Regions from separate parts of the Pseudodesulfovibrio senegalensis genome, predicted to be linked through region 2. Evidence: predicted binding sites of a transcription regulator. Region 2 holds the regulator's gene; each other region holds the start of a gene.
The links. The regulator sigma-54, encoded in region 2, starts transcription at its own class of promoters, with help from an activator protein. The targets are predictions, from matches to a motif close to CTGGCACGGNNNNTGCTT.

Region 1: a site for sigma-54 is predicted at 5,346-5,363, ahead of F8A88_RS11310 (DUF5320 domain-containing protein). Genes of this name have one in related genera too.
Region 3: a site for sigma-54 is predicted at 2,884-2,901, ahead of F8A88_RS00520 (NifB/NifX family molybdenum-iron cluster-binding protein). Genes of this name have one in related genera too.

Annotation. Positions count from the first base shown of each region.
Region 1 covers NZ_WAIE01000004.1:289,306-296,438, forward strand. Annotated here, with positions in the region: gene F8A88_RS16055 (tetrathionate reductase family octaheme c-type cytochrome) at 1-2,131, shown strand, start outside; gene F8A88_RS11300 (sigma-54 interaction domain-containing protein) at 2,319-3,641, shown strand; gene F8A88_RS11305 ((Fe-S)-binding protein) at 3,857-5,155, shown strand; gene F8A88_RS11310 (DUF5320 domain-containing protein) at 5,419-5,715, shown strand; gene F8A88_RS11315 (gamma-glutamyl-gamma-aminobutyrate hydrolase family protein) at 5,914-6,714, opposite strand; gene F8A88_RS11320 (amidoligase family protein) at 6,707-7,133, opposite strand, start outside.
Region 2 covers NZ_WAIE01000001.1:1,237,092-1,244,224, reverse strand. Annotated here, with positions in the region: gene F8A88_RS05875 (PTS sugar transporter subunit IIB) at 1-15, opposite strand, end outside; gene F8A88_RS05870 (PTS sugar transporter subunit IIA) at 27-455, opposite strand; gene rapZ (RNase adapter RapZ) at 459-1,376, opposite strand; gene F8A88_RS05860 (PTS sugar transporter subunit IIA) at 1,352-1,801, opposite strand; gene hpf (ribosome hibernation-promoting factor, HPF/YfiA family) at 1,804-2,352, opposite strand; gene rpoN (RNA polymerase factor sigma-54) at 2,393-3,805, opposite strand; gene lptB (LPS export ABC transporter ATP-binding protein) at 4,072-4,794, opposite strand; gene F8A88_RS05840 (LptA/OstA family protein) at 4,796-5,734, opposite strand; gene lptC (LPS export ABC transporter periplasmic protein LptC) at 5,737-6,309, opposite strand; gene F8A88_RS05830 (KdsC family phosphatase) at 6,349-6,873, opposite strand; gene kdsA (3-deoxy-8-phosphooctulonate synthase) at 6,866-7,133, opposite strand, start outside.
Region 3 covers NZ_WAIE01000001.1:117,434-124,566, forward strand. Annotated here, with positions in the region: gene F8A88_RS00505 (hydrogenase maturation nickel metallochaperone HypA/HybF) at 294-638, shown strand; gene hypB (hydrogenase nickel incorporation protein HypB) at 659-1,318, shown strand; gene F8A88_RS00515 (sigma-54 interaction domain-containing protein) at 1,447-2,796, shown strand; gene F8A88_RS00520 (NifB/NifX family molybdenum-iron cluster-binding protein) at 2,946-3,431, shown strand; gene F8A88_RS00525 (NifB/NifX family molybdenum-iron cluster-binding protein) at 3,431-3,790, shown strand; gene F8A88_RS00530 (iron-sulfur cluster carrier protein MrpORP) at 3,881-5,140, shown strand; gene F8A88_RS00535 (4Fe-4S binding protein) at 5,301-6,317, shown strand; gene F8A88_RS00540 (substrate-binding domain-containing protein) at 6,371-7,133, shown strand, end outside.

The DNA of each region.
Region 1 (7,133 bases), on a different contig from region 2:
GGCGTTTGCAGCCGTTGCGGTCGGTTCCGGGGTTTCGGTCCCGGCATGGGCCGCGGTGCCCGCTGGGGACGCCGAGCCCGTGGTCAAGTCCCGCAAGGACAGGACCCCCATGCCCGCAGGATGGGCGGCCAAGGATCAGGACGAGGCCAGAAAGCTGGCCACCAAGAAGTATCCTTTCGTGGAAAAGGTGCTCATGGAGGACCTGCCGCTCAGACAGCAGCGTCTGCGCAAGATGGGCATCGGCTACAAGGACATCAAGCACAGCTACATCCTGCTGGACAGTCCGTATGTTGATACCTACGAAAAGAAATACGAGCCCGTGCGGTTCATGCATTCCAAGCACGCCGCAGCGCTGGACGGCGACTGCGCGGCCTGCCACCATCTGCGGCCTGCGGACCCTAAGGCCCCGGAAACCGTGGCCTGCCGAGCCTGCCATCAGGAAACGGCCATTGGCGACGGTTCCGAGCGCATCGGACTCAAGGCGGCCTATCACATGCAGTGCATGGACTGCCACGAGAAGATGAAAAAGGGACCGGTGGGGTGCGAGGGGTGTCATGCCAAGCGCAGCGTGGACCACAAGGAACTGGTCAAGCTGCCGGAAAATCCCACGCCCCAACAGGTGACCATGGAGTGCCTGCGCTGCCATCAGGCCGCGGGCGAGGACATGCTGTCCACGGCCCATTGGCTGTGGCGCGGGCCTTCGCCGTATACAACCGAACACAGAAAGAGCGTCATGTCGGGAAAGGGGACAACGACGCTCAACAATTTCTGAATATCCCCCATCAGCAACGAGGCTCGTTGCACATCATGCCATGCGGGATACGGTTGGAAGGACGCTTCCTTTGATTTCACCAACGAAAAGAACATTGACTGCCTTGTGTGTCACGACACCACGGGCAGCTACGTCAAGGCCCCGCCCAAGGCGGGTATGCCCGATCCCAAGGTGGATCTGAACTATGTGGCCAAGAATGTCGGCCCCACCAGCAGAAAGACCTGCGGCACCTGCCACTTCAGCGGCGGCGGGGGCGATGCGGTCAAGCACGCGGACATGAGCGCCGAGCTGTTCTGGCCCAGCCGGAACTGCGACGTGCACATGGGCGGGTACGACTTCTCCTGCGTGGAATGCCACAAGACCCGCAACCACAAGATATCGGGCCGTTCCACGTCCGCGCCCGTGGCCGAAGGTTCCCGGGCCTGCGAGGACTGCCATACGTCCGCGCCGCACTATGGCGACACCCTGCTGGACCATCACCTGAACAAGCACAGTACCACCGTGGCCTGCAATACCTGCCATTCGCCGGTCTATTCCAAGTGCAGCCCCACCAAGACGTGGTGGGACTGGTCCACGGCCGGAGACACGGAGCGTGTGGTGGGCAAGGACAAGTACGGCAAGCCGGATTACAACTGGAAAAAGGGGAGCTTCCTCTGGAAGGAATCCGCCAAGCCGCAGTATGCTTGGTACAACGGCTTCATGAGCCGCCTGCTGCTCGGCGACGCCATTGATCCCGAGGCACAGGGATTCGCGCCCGGCGAAACGCTGACCTTTGAACAGAAGCAGCAGCTCGTGCGCACGCGCATCACCGAGCCCATCGGTTCCATCGGCGACCCCCATTCGCGGATCACGCCGTTCAAGATCATGTCCGGCATCCAGCCCGCGGATGCGGAGCATCGCTATCTGCTCATTCCGCACCTGTATCCTTACGGCAAGGACGACAAGACCGCCTACTGGAAGAACCGGGACTGGCAGAAGTCCTTTGGCGAGGGCATGAAAAAGGCCAAGCTGCCGTACAGCGGCAAATACATGTGGGTGGCCACGGATATGTACTGGCGCATCGAGCACGAGGTCATGCCCAAGGAGAGCGCGCTCTCCTGCGTGCAGTGCCATGAAAGCCTGAAGGGCGAGAAGACGTGCGACCGCTGCCATCAGGACTCCCGGAACGTCAAGTTCAAGGAGTTGGCGGAAAGGGGCACGGACTTCAGGTACATGCAGTCCCAAGGACGCGACGTGGGCGATTTGATCGGCGTCACCAACTACATCGAGTTCAAGAAACTCGGCTACAAGGGTGACCCCATCATCTATGGCGGCCGCTTCAAGCAGCTGCCGTTGGGCTACGGCCCGGCCGCAAAGTAGCGGACATTGCCCGGAAACGACAACGCGGCCCCGGACCATTGCGGTTCGGGGCCGTTTTTTTTGTGCGGTGCAGCAGTGTCTTTCCCGGTGCCGGGTTGCCATGAACATGCAAACCGGGGTAACTATGGTAATAAAACCATGAAAGAGGGAATTCGGGCGCGCGTCGAGGGCCGCCAAAGGAAATGTCATGAACGGGCAGGTCGATTCCACCGGGCTGAAGCGGATTCTGGACTGCGTCGGACTGGGCGTGTTTGCCGTGGACACGGACTGGAGGATCATTTTTTTCAGCCGCGAGGCCGAACGCATCACGGGATTTACCGCGCAGGAGGCCATGGGCAGACTCTGCCGCGACGTGTTCGGATCCGACCGCTGCGTAAAGAAATGCCACCTGCAGCAGGCCATGCGTTCCGGCCGCAACGTGGTCAAGGCGCGCGTGGAGATCGTGAACCGGAATAACCGGCGCGTGCCGCTGGAGGTCACCGCCGCGGTGCTGCGCGACGAGCAGGGCACGGTGCTGGGCGGGGTGGAATCCTTTGTGGACCTCACGGCCCGGCAGGCATTGGAAAAATGCGTGCGCCAGTCCTATCGCTTTTCGGACATGGTGGGGCGCGATCCGGCCATGCAGCGGCTGTTTCGCACCGTGGAGGTCGTCGCCCCCACCGAGGCCACGGTGCTGCTGCAGGGCGACACGGGCACGGGCAAGGACCTGCTGGCCCGGGTCATCCACAACTTGAGTCCGCGCTCGTCCGGCCCGTACGTGAAGGTCAACTGTGCGGCCATTCCTGCCAGTCTGCTGGAATCGCAGCTTTTCGGCTACCGTAAGGGTGCGTTCACGGATGCGAGGGAGGACAGGCCCGGCCTGTTTGCCGAGGCGCAGGGCGGCAGCATCTTTCTGGACGAGGTGGGCGACATTCCGCTGGAATCGCAAGCCAAACTCTTGCAGGTACTGGACGAGCAGCAATACATTCCCCTCGGGGCCACCAGCCCGGAGAGCGTGGACGTGCGCCTCATGGCCGCTACCAACCGGGATCTTGCGGCCATGGCTGACCGGGGCGTGTTCCGGCCGGACCTGTTTTACCGTCTGCGTGTGGTGGAGCTTGCCCTGCCGCCGCTGTCCGAGCGTCGCTGCGACATCCCTTTGCTCATCGACCATTTTCTGAACGAATTTTCGGCGTTGCAAGGAAAAACGGCACAGGAGCTTTCGCCGCGCGCACTCAAAGTCCTTCTGGATTACCACTACCCCGGCAATGTGCGCGAGCTGCGGCACATCATCGAACACGGGGTCATTTTGAGCACCGGCGAGACCATCCACGCGGCCGACCTGCCGCACTATCTGCTTTCCGGGCCGCGTCCGGCAGTGCCCGGCGGAGATGCATCAGACGAGACCGACGAGCGCACACGGCTTCGCCAACATCTGGACCGGCACGGCTGGCGTATGAACGAGGCCGCGCAGGCGCTCGGCATCGACCGCACCACCCTGTGGCGGCGCAGGCGCAAGCACGGGCTGTGATACGCCACAAGGGCGTTTTGCCGATGTTGCATCTGTTGCGTTGTTTGTTGCGCACTGCAACACGATAACGCAACATCAGTTGCATCATTGGTTTCCCTGCCTGCCTAATCCGTTGAAATCATTGGTCCCGGATATTCTGCGATTTTGGCCTTGCTCTTGCTCTTTACGGATAGTCTGGGCGCGTTGCGCGTCCGGCAAAGCCGCAAGGAGGTATCATGGGCGAATCCGCAGTGCTTTCCATTGACGTGAAACAGTCCAAGTTCATGGACAAGGTGCAGGAGTTGCTGCCCGAGGGCGGCAACCTGAACATGTGCCTCACCTGCGGGGCCTGCTCCGCGGGCTGTCCGGCCACCGGGCTGGAGGACATGAGCCCGCGCAAGTTCCTGCGTCTGGCCGCCATGGGGCAGGACGAGGTCATCATGTCCACGCCGTGGGTCTGGCTCTGTACCATGTGCAAGCGGTGCATTTATGCCTGCCCCATGGAAGTGGATATTCCGCAGTTGGTTTATTATGCGCGCCAGACATGGCCGCGCGACCAGCGGCCCAAGGGTATTCTCGGTTCCTGCGAGCAGGCCCTGAATACGGATGGCAACAGTGCCATGGGCGCGTCCAGCGAGGACTTCAAGTTCGTGATCGAGGATGTGCTCGAAGAGGTTCGCGAAACCCAGCCCGGCTTTGAGAATCTTGAAGCACCCATCGACAAGAAGGGCGCATACTACTTCCTGAACCAGAACTCGCGCGAGCCGGTCACCGAACCGGACGAGATGGTGCCCCTCTGGAAGATACTGAACATGGTCGGCGCGGACTGGACCTACGGAACCAGGGGTTGGGCCGCGGAAAACTACTGCATGTTCCTGGCCGACGACGACGCATGGGAAACCGTGGTGCGCAACAAGGCCAAGGCCGTGGAAGACCTCGGGTGCAAGGTTTGGCTCAATACCGAGTGAGGCCACGAATTCTACGCAGTCCGGGCCGGACTGCAAAAGTTCAATGTTGAGCATGATTTTGAAATGGAAAGCATTATCCGGTGCTATGCGCGCTGGATTCGCGAGGGCAAGCTGCCCGTCAATTCCGACTGGAACAAGGATTTGGGCGTGACCTTTACGGTTCAGGACCCTTGCCAGTTGGTGCGCAAGTCGCTGGGCGATCCCGTTGCCGAGGACCTGCGTTTCGTGATCCGCTCCGTGGTGGGCGAGGAAAACTTCATCGACATGTGGCCCAACCGTTCCAACAACTATTGTTGCGGCGGCGGGGGCGGATTCCTGCAATCCGGCTATACCGAGGCGCGCCGGGCGTACGGCCGCATCAAGCTGGACCAGATTCTTCAGACCGGGGCGGACTATTGCATTGCGCCCTGCCACAACTGTCATTCGCAGATTCACGACCTGAGCGAGCACTACGAGGCCGGGTTCCCGGTGGTGCACCTGTGGACCCTGATCGCGCTTTCGCTGGGCATTCTCGGCGAGAACGAACGCGAATACCTCGGGGAAGACCTGCAAAACGTGGGACTGTAAGTCGAGCGCGGCCTGTTCGATTGATCCGGGCGGGCCGCATTTTTTTTGTGTCTTATGTGTGGGGCGGGCTGTTGCAGTGGGCGAAATCTGCGCAGACGCGGCCCTGCGGATGGGAACAAATAACGCCGTGCTGCCGGGTCATTTGATCATTTTTTGACGATAAAGATCATGATCCCAGATTGTTAAGGTGTTGGTCCGGAAAATGCTTATACGAGGGCAAGTGGTGATGTTTCTGTCCGGGGATAACAGCAAGGAGTTGCATCATGCCTGGATTTGACGGAACAGGTCCGCGCGGAATGGGCGCCATGACAGGCGGCGGATTCGGAAACTGTGGCACCGGCGCCGGATACGGCGGTTATGGTCGCGGACGCGGCTACGGCCGTGGTTTCGGACGCGGTTTTGGCCGCGGTTTCGGACCGGGATACGGCGGCGCATATGTCGCCTCCCCGGTGGTGGCTCTGTCGCCCGAAGAGGAAAAAGCCTCGCTTGAACACAGACTCGAGCTTCTGGAGCAGGAAGCGACCCGGATCAAGGATCGTCTGGAGTCGTGGAAATCCTGAAGCAGCATTCATTGACTTACTCCTCCTCTCTGCAAGGGCTGCCCCGGTGCAACGGGCGGCCCTTTTCAGTCTGTTTCGGAGGTTGGCGGACTCTCGCGGTGCGCTAGAAAACGGAGTCGCGGACCGGCCGAGGCGCTGGCCGGTTTTTTCAAGGAAACTCTGGCTGGCGAAGAGTGAGCCGCGAGCGCCCCGTCCCGGTCAGTCCTGCTGCACGGATTCGGCGGCCGCAGCAACAAGGGCTCTGAAGAGCCTGCGTTGCGAACGGAACTGGATCATGTATTCCGGGTGCCATTGCACGCCGAGCACGAAGCGTTTTTCCGTGCCTTCCAGCGCCTGCACCATGTCTGATTCGTCCCGGGCAACGACTTCAAGCCCCTTGCCGAGAGCATCCACCGCCTGATGGTGCATTCCGTTCACGCGCAGGGTCTGCCTGCCCGTGATGCGCGCGAGGCGGCTGCCCTGTGCCGTATCGACGTTTTTGACCGGAAAGACCGTATTGGGATGCCGTGCGTCTTCGTACACGTCCGCTATTTCTTGGTGCAGGGTTCCCCCGCAGACCACGTTGACCAGCTGCATGCCCCGACAGATGCCCAGAATGGGCAGATCCTTTTCAAGCGCCTGTTGCAGGAGCCGGACTTCCAGTGCGTCGCGCGCCTCGCTGGTGGCCGGTGCACCTTTGCGCGCTGCAAGGTAGCGAAACACGAAAATGGCCAGCGAAACGAGCATGCGCACGAGGTGAATCCACCACGGATGGCGTTTTTCGGTATCCTTGGTGGCATCCAGTATGCTCATGGGCTTTTCCGCGTCCTGATACAGGCCGGGGGTGATGTCGGCCCCGCCGCTGAGCACCACCCCGTGCAGCCCGGCGATGTCCGCAGGCCTGCGCGGGGTGATGCGCACGGCAACGGCGCCCGCAAGGCGCAGGTTCAGCCATATGAACAGCCATGGGGCGAACCCGCCGCGGTCCTGTGTGCTCACTCCGATGCGCGGCCTATGCATTGAGGTACGCATCCTTCAGGAACGCCACCCAGCGGGCCGGGGTCCTGCCCGGTTTCAGATATTCGCGGCTCAGTGCGTCGATGACGCCGAGGTCGGCGGCGAGGCATTCCACCGTGACCCAACGGTTCCATTCCAGCGCCATGGACCAGCCGGGTTCGTCAATGCGGCAGTCCGGCAGCCTGTAATGGAAGGCCGGGCGGGGTTTGACCAGTTGCGGTTCGTGGATGGAATCCAGCGTGCGCTTTTTGTCCAGATGAGCGAACAGGCAGGTCATGTCCAGCGGCCGGTTGCGGGTGGGGTTGTAGGCCATGTAGTCGTCAATGAGTTCGGTCTGGCCGGGCCTGTAGGCCGGGTCCAGCACCTTGGCCACGTATTGCGGAGGAAAATCGTTGATGAACGGGGATATCCTGCGGGTCAGG
Region 2 (7,133 bases):
ACGAACCCAATCCATTGGCATAAATCCTATTTTTTTGCCGTACGTTTGCGCAGCAGTTCTCCGGCCACCACGATGCCCTGCAGGCCTGCATCCCTGACAGCGGCGGCCATATCCGATAATTTCATATCCCGTCCCTGCAACGCCTTGATGATCATGGGCAGGTTGACGCCGGCAACCACCTCGATTTCGTTTTCTTTCAGCAGTGAAAGGCTGAGAGTTGTGGGAGAGCCGCCGAACAGGTCGGTCAAGAGCAGGACTCCTGCCCCGACATCCGCTTGTTTGGCCTTGGCGCGAATGGTTTCCACTGTGGCGTCCACTTCCCTGTTGACGTCGACGCTGACGGCAAAGCATCGCTCCTGCTCACCGAGGACTGTTTCAGCCGCACGCACAAGTTCTTCTCCGAAATTACCGTGTGTGACCACGACAACGCCAATGGACTTGGTTGATTCGGACATGATTTATCCCAACTCCAGATGTCTGTGTTCGATTGTAGAGGAATATCCGGCTTCGCGTAATTGGCTGAAAAGACTTTCCGCGACGGAAACGGACCTGTGCCTTCCTCCTGTGCAGCCTATGGCCACAGTGATCCTGTGTCTGCCCTCTTCGGCATATAAAGGCAGGAGGTAGATCATGAAGTCCGTGAAGCGTTGCATGAACGTCGATCCGGGGTCGGTTTTGAGCACATAATCAGACACCTGTGCATCCTTGCCGGAAAGCTCCCGTAGTTTTTCATCAAAATAAGGGTTTGGAAGAAAGCGGAGGTCAAAAACAAGATCCGCCTCCAGTGGAACGCCATACTTGAACCCGAACGTCACCACACGCACACGCATTCCGCGCGGGTTGTTTTCAATATCAGTCCATTTCTCTTGGAGAATTCTTCGCAGATCGTGGATGGAATAGTCCGTGGTGTCCAACACCAGATCGGCGGAATCCCTTATGGGATCAAGTACTTCCTTTTCCATTTCCAAGGCCTGTTCAAGCCCGAGGTTCCTGGATTCCAAAGGATGCAGGCGCCGCGTGGTGGCATAGCGTGTGACCAGAGTTTCCGCGCGGCATTCAAGAAACAGAATGGTCAGGTCTATGCCCATTTTTTCCAATTGTTGATTGGCTTCTTCCCATTCCTGAATGAAATCGCTTTGACGGAGATCCATCCCAAGTACAAGACCACGATGCTGGGTTGTCTTGGGTTGAAACATCTCGGCCAGCTTCGGGAGCATTGCTGTGGGCAGGCCGTCCACACAGAAATAGCCAAGGTCTTCAAAAACCCGGAGAGCTGTACTTTTTCCCGATCCGGATAAACCGGTGACAAGGATGACCGGAAATGTTGAAGACAAAATGAAATCCTTGTTGGTTAGGCGTTTTTCAAGATTTGCCAAAGAGCCTTGGCGTCTTCGGCCTTGAGAAATTCCTGACGGAAGTGTTCATCCTTGAGCAGACGAGAGATATGGGCCAGCAGTCGCAGGTGCATTCCGGCCACCTGCTCCGGAGCCATGACAAGAAAAAAAATGTGGCAGGGCTTGAAGTCCAGCGCTTCGTATTCAATGCCTTTGGTGCTTCTGCCCACAACCACAGAAATCCTGTCGATGGCATCCAGTTTTCCATGGGGAATGGCTATACCGTCGCCGATTCCCGTGGTTCCGAGTTCTTCCCGTTCAAGAAGGACACGGACCGCCTGGTCCGTGTCCATTCCATTATTGTCCTTTTCAAGGGGGGCCACAAGTTCTGTCAGAACCTGTTTCTTGCTGCTTCCCGAAAGTTCCGGGACGATGTAGGCCTCTTGAAGATAATCACCAAGTTTCATGATCAGTGTCCAGGATCGATCAATCCGAAATCGCCGTTGTTTCGTTTATAAATGACGTTGATGCCTTCGGTGTCGGCATTGCGAAAGACAAGGAATTCGCCGTCCGTGGTGTCCAGCTGCATGGCTGCCTCGTCCACGGACATGGGTTTGGGCTCATAGGAGTCACTGCCGACGATTGTCGGGGTCCAGTTGCCGGATTCCTTTTCCAAAAAAGACAGATAGTCCATCTGGACGACCTTGTTGGCTCGGGCCTTCTTGCCGCGATCCTTCATCTTTTCGCGTAATTTGCGCAATTGCGCTTCCAGCTTGTCCAGCACCAAGTCGATGCTTGAATACATGTCCTCCGATGTTTCAAACGCAGACAAATGAATATTGTCCGCATTGAGCACAACATCGGCCTTCTGGCGAAACTTCTCAACCATGAGATTGACCTTGAGCTCGGCCGTGTCAGAATGGGACACGTACTTGCCGAGTTTTCCAAAGCGCTTTTCAGCATACTTCTTGAGATGGTCGGACGGATCGAAGTTCTTGAAGGTGAAGCTGATGTTCATGGACTACCCTCCTGAGTTTGTGGGTATTTGACAAGCCCTGTTAGAAAAACTCCTTTCGCTTTGAAGATGAGGCAATGCCCATTGCAGAACGATATTTTGCCACGGTTCTTCGTGCGATGTTTACATCGAGTTTTTCTTTCAGAATTTCACCGATTTTTTCGTCACTGAGCGGTTTTTTCGGATTCTCCTCGCTTATAAGTTGCTTGATGAGTGCCTTGACGCTCTCGGAGCCGACCTGAGAGCCATCCCCCAAGTCCAAAGCACTGTTGAAAAAGAATTTCAATTCAAAAATACCGTGGGGAGTGGATACGTATTTATTGGTCGTGATCCGGCTCACGGTGGATTCATGCATGCTGATGTCTTCGGCAACCTCTTTCAGGATGAGTGGCTTGAGTTTGGTCACACCCTCTTCAAAAAAGTCCCTCTGAAATCTGACAATGCTCTCAACTACTTTATACAACGTACGTTGCCGTTGGTACAGGCTTTTCATCAGCCATGCGGCAGATCGCATTTTTTCGGAAAAATAATCCTTTTCCTTTTCGTTGCTGGCCTTGAGATTATCCACGTAAAAGGAGTTCATTTGAAGACTGGGAAGGCCGTCATCGTTGAGCATGATGACGAACTCGTCTCCGAACTTGTATACGAAAACATCGGGGCTGACGTAATGTGGTTCTGTGGAGGAAAAATTCGTCCCCGGCATGGGATCCAAGGTTTGGAGGAGGTCAAGATAGGATTTGAGATCCTCCATGGATATCTTGAATTTGCGCACAAGGGGCTTGTACCGGTGCTTTTCAAGGTCCTCGAGATGATCGGTGACCAATGAAACCAAAACAGGATCGCTGTCAAACCCTGCTACCTTCATCTGGACCAGCAGACATTCCTGGGGGGTGCGAGCCGCTATGCCCACAGGGTCGAGCAGCTGCATCTTGCGGATCACCTTTTCCACAAGTTCGGCTTCCACAGGGATCATGGACATTATTTCGTCCACACTGGCCTTGAGGTAGCCGTTGTGGTCGAGATTGCCAACGACAACATCGCCTACGGCAATTTCTTCATCCGTAAAATTGGAAAGGCGCATTTGCCAGCTCAGATGTCCTTCGAGCGAAGGCTTGGAGGCCAGCCGTGCCTCAAAAGACATACCCTCTTCCGGGATTTCTGCGTCCCGGGAGTGTGATTGTTTCGAAGTACTGGAAAACTCACCAAGATAGTTCTCCCAGTCTGCATCCTTGACTAGGGCGTCGTTGGCATCTTCTGTGGCGGAGCGATCGTCTTCGACTTCGGACACGGCTTCATTTTCCGTTTCTTCAAGAAACGGATTCTCCAGCAACTCTTGCTGTACGGTTTCAACCAGCTCAAGCCTCGACAATTGCAGCAGCTTGATTGCCTGCTGTAATTGCGGTGTCATCACAAGCTGTTGAGAAAGTTTGAGTTGTTGCCTGAGTTCAAGTCCCATATACGTACCGTTCCGATTTTTCCTGTTGGGAAAAACTTGTTGTTATTTTTTATTTATCCTGCATGGATTTCGTGCAATCCGCAATGAGCAGGAACGAATTATACTAAATTTGAATCAACATAACCTATTGTGACTTTTATTTTTCCTCAAATCAAACTCTTTACATGAAAAAAATGTACCAATGTTCACAGCCGCTGTAAATCGGGAATTCGGGAAAAAGGGAACAATCCGGACGAAGCCGGTACAGGGAATGGAGGAGAATGGATTTAGAGGCAAAAATCCTCGCCCAGATAAATCTGTCTGGCCTGACTGTCCTGAACAATGACTTCCGGCGTGCCTTCAAGAATAATCGTACCTTCGTATACGAGGTATGCGCGGTCACAAATATTCAGCGTTTCACGCACGTTATGGTCAGAAATCAAAATTCCGATGCCCATACTTTTGAGTACGGAAATGATTTCCTGAATATCGATAACCGCAATGGGGTCGATACCAGCAAACGGTTCGTCAAGCAGAATGAAGCTGGGGTTGAGGATGAGAGCCCGGGCGATTTCCAGCCGTCTCCGCTCGCCACCGGATAGAAACATGGCGGGCTGGTCAGCCAACTTGGAAATTGTAAACATATCCATGAGTTCTTCGGCCCGGGCATTTTGTTGGCGTGGCGTCATGGAGGTCTGTTCAAGGATGATTTCAAGGTTCTGGCGAACCGTGAGTTTTTTGAAAATAGAACTTTCCTGTGGCAGATAGCTGATGCCAAGGCGGGCTCGTTCATGCAAGGGCTGGTCAGTTATGTTTTGGCCGTTGAAGGAAACATCCCCGGTGTTGGGCTTGACGATCCCCACCAGCATGTAAAAGGTCGTGGTCTTGCCCGCGCCGTTAGGACCGAGAAGTCCCACCACCTCCTGTTTGCCCAGGTTCAGGTTCACGCTGTGGACAACCTCTTTTTGTCCGTATCGTTTGCTGAGGTTCGCGGCGACCAGACCTTCCATGCTATTGTACCTTCAATCCCTTGGGCGCGAAAAAGATGGCCTCCACGCGCTTTCCCTTGTCGCCAACAACTTCACTCCTGTTTTCCCGGACATAGTAACGGATGACCTCGCCCGTGATGCTGTTGGGACCGTCCTTGAGCACAGGCTTTTCCTCCATGTACAAAACCCGTTTGCCCACATCATAGGTCAACTTGCCACAGGAGCCGGAGGTTTTTCCCTTTTTTGCCCGAACATTGCCTCTGGCCACGATCCGATCAATGCTGTCCACCTGAAACTTCTTTCCGTCCTTGGAGGAGAAATACGCGGAAATATTATCAGCCCAGAGTGTCAGGCCTTCGTGCTTGGCAATAACGTTTCCAACAAAAGCGACCACCTTGCGATTTTCGTCATAGGTCATGCGTTCGGCCGTGATGGACACAGGAACGCCGGAAGGCGTGGAAACAGCCTCGTCATTTGCGGGCGGAACCGTATCCACGGGAGCTTTGACTTGTCCGGCACCAGAAGCAGGTTTGCCCGGCTTCATGACCACCTGTTTCTTTTGGTTGGCAGGCGTGTTTTGTTGTTTTTGGGCCGGAGCCTGCTTTGCCACTGGTTTTTTGGCGACCTTGGCTGCCGGTTTGGCTTTTGGGGTAACGGCGGGCTTCGTCATTTTGACGGGTTTGAGATACTTGACGTTGGCATATCCCAAAGCCGCAGATTCCTTGCGTTCGGCCTGATTCATCCTGAACACGGCCACCCATCCGTTTTTGAGGAAATCTGTTCGAACCCGTTCACCTTTTTTCAGGGTCACAACATGTTCGGCTTTTGGGGTACGTCCCTTGCGAACGTTCAGGTTCCTGTCAGCCTGACGGACAACACCCCAGTCTGCGGCTATGGCCGGAATTGTCAAAGCCAAAAAAGCAATGGCGATATTCAGGAAAAAGCCTGTCCACGATTTCATGTTCAATTCTCCTGCTCGAAGCCTGTTTCCAGACTTTGGGGGATAATGGTGGCTTCGACGCCGCCTGCTGCAATCAGTTCCCGCGTTACGATATCGATTTCAACAGCTGTGGCGTTTACGGAAAGATCCGGTCTGTGAACGGAAACTCCGCCTTTGAGAAAGACTTTGCCGATGGCGCCTATGTAATCGAAATGCTGTGCCTTGAGGGCAAACATGCCGAATCGTCCGTCAATGTTGTCCCACAGCGTGAGGTTGTCGTTTTTCTGATCAATGTCGCCGCTATCCGCACGGATGAATACTTCCTGCCGGTCTTCCCCAAAAAAGGCGGTCAACTGAGGCATTTCAACGGTAACGAGCTTTCGGTCCTGATCGTATTTTGCCTCGCGTGCCTGAAGTTTCCACTGCAGGGCGCCATCTTTCCCCTGTACCAGCTCAATATCCGTTGCTTCCACGTCGGCGTCTTCCAGAACAGGACGTTCCGTGCGTTCTGCCGGGGCGGTTCTTGTGGCGGGCATATCCTTAGTTTCCGTGTGAACAAATTCTTTGACAAGATAGCCAAAAATCAGTCCGCACAAAAAAACGGCTCCCCAGAGAAAGATCGGACGCAAATTCATCTATTCGGCCCACTCCTGCCAGAGATCGTCGAATTGGCCGCGCTGCCTGAGAATGAAGGCGATGGCTTCGCGCACGGCCCCGTTGCCGCCACTGCGGTCCGACACCCAATGTGCCAATTCCAGAATTTCCGGCAAGGCGTTGGGAACGCTCATGGCCAAGCCAGCACGTCGCATGACGCCAGCATCAATCCAGTCGTCGCCCATGAAGGCGGCCTGTTCTTCAGAAACACCGACCGAATCACATATTTCCCTGAAAAGTGGTACTTTCTTATGGTTACCCGCATGGTAATGCTCAATGCCAAGTTCGCGAACACGCTTTTCCACGGGTTTCTGGTCCAAACCGGTGATAACGGCGATTTCAAGGCCGGCCGCCTGAGCCAGTTTAATGCCCAGGCCGTCCTGCACGTTGAAACGCTTGAAGGCCAAACCATCGTCGTCGTAATAGAGGCCCCCATCCGTGAGAACGCCGTCCACATCAAGAACGAGCAGTTTGATGCTTTTCGCTCGATCTTCTGGACTACGCATCAACAATCTCCCATATGGCCTTGAGTTGTCCGAGTAACGGTTCGAATTGGTCCAACGGCAGGCTATTGGGGCCGTCACATAGGGCATTGTCCGGGTCCGGATGCACTTCCATGAACACACCCGAGGCTCCGGCGGCAACAGCGGCCCGAGCCAGCACCGGAACGTATTCGCGTTGTCCGCCCGAGCAACCGCCCTGTCCGCCCGGCAACTGTACAGAATGCGTTGCATCGAACACGGCTGGGACGCCGAATCCCGTCATT
Region 3 (7,133 bases), 1.1 Mb from region 2:
CAACCCCTCGCGTACGTTTTGTACGCGTCGGCCTTGGTCTTTTTTTTTCTCCTAGCCCTCGCTTGCTCTCGCCAGCCTTGCGAATTGAGGGGGCACCCACGCTGCGCGGCTTCGGTTTGGAACTCGCCGAATCAGCCGAAAGGGAATCGGGGCGGTCGCGGTTCTGGTGTCCGATTTTTTATCGCGTTGTTTCCGGTGGTTGTGGAAAAAATTGCGCTTCATGCCGCATGTGTTGCCGAAAGCCTGTTGCCGCCGGGCCGTATTTGCGGTAAATCGTTCTCCTTATGCATGAAATGTCAATAGTCCAAAGCATTTTGGCGATACTCAAGGATGAAATGACCAAGCGGGATATTCCCCGACTCAAGCGTGTGGTTCTCAAGAACGGCGCCTTGGCCGGAGTGGTGTCCGAATCCATGGAATTCTGCTGGACGGCCCTTGTGCCGGGCACCGAGTTCGAGGACACGGTGCTGGAATTGAGCGAAATTCCCCTGAAGCTGCGCTGCGGAGAGTGCGGCGAGGAATTTTTTCCGGAAGATGTCCGCTATACCCCGTGCCCCAAATGCGAGGCGGTCATTGGCCACGATGTTTTGGAGGGGAAGGAACTGTATATCGATTTCGTGGAACCCGCCGAGGAATAGGGCGGCACAAGGAGCCTGCAATGAGCATGGAAGTTCCCATCGTCAGAAATGTGCTGGAAGCCAACGACCGCATAGCCGAGGAACTGAAGAACACTTTCAGGGAAAAAGGCATTCTGTGCCTGAATCTCATGAGTTCCCCGGGAGCGGGCAAGACCAGCCTGCTGGAACGCACCCTGACCGACCTCAAGGACGAGTTCGGCATGGCCGTGGTGGAAGGTGATCTGCAAACCGATAACGACGCCCGCCGCGTGGCCGCCACTGGTGCGCAGGCAGTTCAGGTCAACACCGAGGGCGGCTGCCATCTGGATTCCGGCATGGTGCTGGATGCCATCCGCTCCATGGATCTGGACAATATCGACATCCTGTTCGTGGAAAACGTGGGCAACCTCGTGTGTCCGGCGGAATTCGACGTGGGCGAGGACTACAAGGTCACGCTGCTTTCCGTGACCGAGGGTGACGACAAGCCGGAAAAGTACCCCCTCATGTTCCACCTGTCCGCGGTCATGTTGCTGAACAAGACCGATCTTTTGCCCTATGTGGACTTCAGCCTCGACAATGCGGCCAGGCATGCCAAGGCCTTGAACAAGGATATCAAGGTCATGCCCCTGTCCTGCCGCAATGGCGAAGGGCTTGACGATTGGTACGAATGGCTGCGTGCCAAACGAGCGGAAAAGAAGTAGATTCTTGGAATGTGATTATTGCGCCCCGCACGGCTTGCCGTGCGGGGCTTTTTTTGGGCGAATAATCCGTCCTTTTTTTCGTCATTTCATCCCTTTTCATGCGTGAATTTTGGGCGTATGCTGCGCCCATGTCGTTTCCGAAAGACCTACCCTTCGAGGATGTGCTGGCCTCCATTGCCGATGGCGTGTTCACCGTGGATACGGATTGGAACATCACCTATTTCAACGAGGCGGCCGAGCGCATCACCGGGATTCCTGCCGAAGAGGCCCTGGGCCAGAAGTGCTGGGACGTGTTTCACTCCAGCCTGTGCGACGGTTCCTGCGCCCTGCGCGAATGCGTTGCCAATTCGGGCGTGATTTCCTGCAAGTCCATATTCATCGTGCGGCCGGACGGGCAGAAGGTGCCGGTGTCCATTTCCGCGGCGCCCCTGCGCAATGCCGACGGCGAAATCGTGGGCGGCGTGGAGACCTTCCGCGACCTGACGGAATTGCAGCTCATGCGCCGCAAGGTCGAGGAGCACTACAGCTTCGAGGACATCGTGGGCCGCAGCGAGGCGCTGGACAAGATTTTCCGTATCCTGCCGCAGGTCAGCCGCAGCGAAGCAACCGTGCTGCTCTTGGGCGAATCCGGCACGGGCAAGGAGCTGTTCGCCCGCGCCGTGCACAACCTGAGCACACGGCGCGAAGGACCGTTCGTGGCCGTGAACTGCGGAGCACTGCCGGATACGTTGCTGGAATCCGAACTGTTCGGGTACAAGGCCGGGGCCTTTACCGACGCCAAGGGCGACAAGCCCGGGCGTTTCGAGCTGGCTGCCGGGGGCACCATTTTTCTGGACGAGATCGGTGATCTGCCCGCCAAGTTGCAGGTCAAGCTGTTGCGCGTGTTGCAGGAGAAGGTTTATGAGCCGCTGGGCGGGGTCAAGCCCGTGCCGTGCGACGCGCGCATCATTGCGGCCACCAATCGTGATCTGGAAACCCTCGTGGCCGAGGGAACCTTCCGGCAGGATCTCTATTACCGGCTGAATGTGGTCACCCTGCGCCTGCCGCCGCTGCGGGAGCGGCGTGAGGACATTCCGCTTTTGGTGAATCATTTCATACGCGAATATAACACGTTGCAGGACAAGAACGTGCAGGGCGTGTCCGAAGACGTCATGGCGCTTTTGCTGCGGCACGATTTCCCCGGCAATGTGCGCGAGCTGGAAAACATTCTCGAGTTCGCCTTCATTTTGTGTAGCAACGGCTTCATTCAGCTGGAACACCTGCCGGACAGCATCCGGCCGCTCAAATCAGCGGACGTGCTGGCCGAAGGTGTGGGCGGCACGCTGGAGGAAATCAAGTGCCGGGCCGTGCTGCAGGCTTTGGAGCGCAACGAGGGCCGCAAGATGGCCACCTGCCGCGAACTCGGCATTTCCAAGGACACCCTGCGGCGCATGCTGCAGCGTTGTGCGGAAACCGGAGCGGAAACGGGCGCAGAATAAGCCTTCGTTTTTTCTCAAGGCGAAGTCTGCGCCGTTTTTTTCGGGGCAAGAAAATTTTATTTGTCTGTAATTATTGATTTTATTGCGTTGGCACATTGTGTGCTTTATGGAGGTGTCCGTCGCGACAACCCGTGGCGGAGCAAAAGCTTATGAATGAAAAACAACTCGTTTGCCTGGCCTGTTATGAAGATCGTCTTGCTTCCGTGTTCGACAACGCGGACGAGTTTCGGTTTTATCAGGTGGACGAGGACGGAATTTGCCCCGCAGGTCACCTATCCCTTCCCTCAAAGGACCCAATGGACAGGACATCCGCCATACTGGCCTGCGGGGTAACAACTCTTGTATGCGGCGCCTTGTGCGGCCGCACTGAACGACAGCTTGTCAATGCTGGTATCGCCGTCCGCCCGTGGGTCAGGGGCGGCGTCGAGGAAGTCCTCGACGCCTTTGTGCGAGGCTCCATCGAGTCTCTGGCCATGCCCGGGTGCCGTGCCGCGAGAGGCGACGCGACCTGGCCGGGAATGGGTCGTTGCCGCTCCGGCAATGGTTTGGGACGGCGCCGGGGAGCCGGTTTGCAGGGTGCAGCCGGTTGCCGGGCGGGCGGCGTACTCAAAAAGAAAATGAACGGGGGTAACTGATGAAAATAGCAATCAGCAGCACCGGACCGGACCTTTCCGGTCCCATGGACGCACGTTTCGGGCGCGCTACCGGTTTTGTGATCTACGACACAGAGACCGGCGAGCACGAATACGTTGATAACGAACAGAATCTGACCCTGCCGCAGGGCGCGGGCATCCAGTCCGCACAGAACGTGGCCGCCACCGGGGCCAAGGCCGTGATCACCGGCCACGCCGGTCCCAAGGCGTTCAAGGCTCTGGAACACGGCGGCATCGCCATGTATCTCGGCCAGGGCGGAACCGTGCAGGAAGCCGTGGACGCATTCAAGGCCGGCTCCCTCGAGGTTGCACAGGGTCCGGACAAGGAAGGCCACTGGTAATGGGTAAAAGGGGTTTGACAACCCCGCGTCAGTGATTATTTCCCGTTACACAACGGCCTTGGCCGGAATTTCAATATCAGGAGAATCATCATGAGTGACTCATGCGGTAGCTGTTCATCCGCCCAGGGCGGCGGATGTTCCGGCGGCGGATGTGCCGAAAGTCCCGAGGAACTGAAACTCAAGAAAACCCTTGGCCGCATCAAGCATAAGATCGTGGTCATGTCCGGCAAGGGCGGGGTGGGCAAGTCCACCGTTGCCACCAATATTGCCGTGGCCCTTTCGCAGGCGGGCAAGCGTGTCGGTCTTCTGGACGTGGACGTGCACGGACCCAGCGTGCCCCGACTCCTGTCGCTGGAGGGCCAGCAGCCCCACATCGGCAGCGAGGTCATCGAACCCATTTCCTGGAGCCGCAACCTGTGGGTCATGTCCCTCGGTTTCATGCTGCCCAGCAAGGAAGACGCCGTAATCTGGCGTGGTCCGGTCAAGATGGGATTGATCAAGCAGTTCGTGCAGGACGTTGCCTGGGGCGATCTGGACTACCTCATCGTGGACTGCCCTCCGGGCACCGGCGACGAGCCGCTTTCCACTTTGCAGACCCTCGGTCAGGACGCCCATGCCGTGGTCGTGACCACCCCGCAGGGCGTGGCCGTGGATGACGTGCGACGTTCGGTTTCCTTTGTGCGCCAGCTGGGCAACCCGCTGGTGGGCATCGTGGAAAACATGTCCGGCTTTGCCTGTCCGGACTGCGGCGCTGTACACAACATTTTCAATTCCGGCGGCGGTGAAGAGCTCGCCAAGGAAATGGGCACCAAGTTCCTGGGTCGCATTCCCATCGATCCGGAAGTTGCCCGCTCCGGCGACGAAGGCTTCCCGCTGGTCAAGGTGGATCACGATTCCGCCACGGCCCAGGCCATGAATGCGGTCATCAAGCACATGCTTGATCTGGCCGACGCATTGCAGGAGAACAAAGAAATGCCCAAGGTCGATGAAGTGAATTCCGAAAACGGTCGAGTCCGTATCGCCATTCCCGTGGTGCAGGGCCAGTTGTGCATGCATTTCGGCCATTGCGAGCAGTTTGCCATGGTGGACGTGGACTCGGAGCTCAAGTCCATCATCTCCACGCATTTCGAAACGCCGCCGCCCCATGAGCCGGGTGTGATTCCCGCATGGTGCGCGGACCAGAAAGTCAATCTGGTCATCGCCGGGGGCATGGGGGCCAAGGCCCAGTCCATGTTCACGGATCGCGGCGTGCGCGTGATCACCGGCGCCCCGTCCCTGGAGCCGGAAGCCGTGGTCAAGCAGTATCTGGACGGATCGCTGGTCACCGGCGCAAACACCTGCGACCACTAAACGAATACAAGGCATAACCGACATGCCTCCATTCCCAGACGGGGGACGCGGTCCGAACGACCGCGTCCCCCTGATTTTTTGTGGCCATTCGGCGTGAACAGGCGTCCGTGCTGGCCGCAGGCGCTTTTCGCGGAAAACCGGCATTGACAGGAGCGCGTTCATGCTGTTGTCTTGCCGGGCCATGAAAATCATACACAAACTCTTTCGCACACCGGCCGCGCTTCGCGGGCTGGTGCAGGCCGCGTTCACGCTGTTCTGCCTGTACGTGGGCTGGACCTTTTTCTGGTTCGTAAGCTGGGCCAGAGGCGCAAGCCCGGATTTCGTCCCCCGTCCGCCGGCCGTGGAGGCTTTTTTGCCCATCAGCGCGCTCATGGGGTTGAAACGGCTGGTCATGACCGGACAATGGGACCCGGTGCATCCGGCCGGACTGGCCATTCTGGTGGCCGCATTGGTCATGAGCTGGCTTTTCCGCAAGGGTTTCTGCGCGTATGTCTGTCCCGTGGGTTTCATTTCCGGCCTGCTGGAAAAACTGGGCAGGCGCATCGGCCTGGCCCGCACCCCGCCCCGCTGGCTTGCTGTGCCCCTGCACGGCCTCAAGTATCTGTTGCTTGGCTTTTTCCTGTATACCACCTTCTTCGGCATGAGCCTGTTCGCTGCCGAGCGGTTCATGCGCTCGTCCTACAACATCACGGCAGACGCACGCATGCTGGATTTTTTTCTGCATCCCTCTGCCGCGGCCCTGACCGTGTTGGGAGCGCTGCTCGTGCTGTGCATTGTCTGGCGCAATTTCTGGTGCCGTTTTCTGTGTCCCTATGGCGCACTGCTGGGGTTGGCCGCGTTTTTTTCCCCGCTGGGAGTGCGGCGTGATCCTGCGACCTGCGTGGATTGCGGACGGTGTTCACAGGCTTGTCCCATGGGCATTCCCGTTCATGAGCGGATCTCCGTGGGCTCGCCCGAATGCATCGGCTGCGCCGAATGCGTTGGTGCATGTCCTGTTCCGGACTGTCTGAACGTGAGCGCCGGCCGTCGTCGTTTGCCGTTCTGGATCGTTGTCGCTGGCTGTGTTGCCGTGTTGCTGGGAGTCTGGATTGTGGCACGTGTGACCGGGCATTGGGACGCGGCAATGCCGCAGGACATGCTGCGGCGCATGTACTCCATGCCTGCTGCCGGTTTCTGATCCGGGCATAGGTTATAACTGGCGTCCGTCCGGTTTTGGTGTATTATCATCCCATGATGAAATACGTTTTGCGTGGGGGGGCGATCATCGCTCTTCTCATTTTTCTTTTCAGCACGGCACAGGCCGCCCCGGTTCGTGTCGTCTTCATCCCCAAGGCCACCATGCCGTTTTTCTGGCAGGTAATGGAACGGAGTGCCCGACATACAGCGGAACGGCTGAACGTGGACCTCGTCTGGCGCGGGCCGCGAAACGAAATCAATCTGTTGGCCCAACGAAAGTTGCTGACCCTCTATACCCGGACCCCCGGGACAGATGCCATTGTCCTGGCCCCGTCAAGTCTCGACGATCTCAATCCGGAGATAGCGGAGGCCGCCGAGGCGGGCATCAAGATCGTCGTGGTGGATTCGCCTTCCTCCTCGCGTCATGTTTCGGCTTTCATTGCCACGGACAACTATCATGCCGGGTACAAGACCGGCGAATACATGGCCGCAAAGGTTGGTCCGGACTCCACCGTGATGATCATGGGGTACGTGAAGGGAAACGTATCCACGGACCGGCGTGAGAAGGGTTTTCGCGACGCCATGAAGGCTCGGGCACCCGGAGTGACTCTGGTTTCCAGCCATTGCGAAAAGGGGCTCTACCGGGTCTGTGCACAGGCCGCGCTTGCAGGGCTCAGGAAATACAAGGATCTTGCCGGCGTATTTGCCGTCAACGAGATTTCGAGCGTGGGGCTGGTGGAAGCGCTGGGCTATCATGAAGGCACCCGCCCCGGGACTGTCGTGATATTCGACTACAATCAGCGCCTCGAGGATGCGC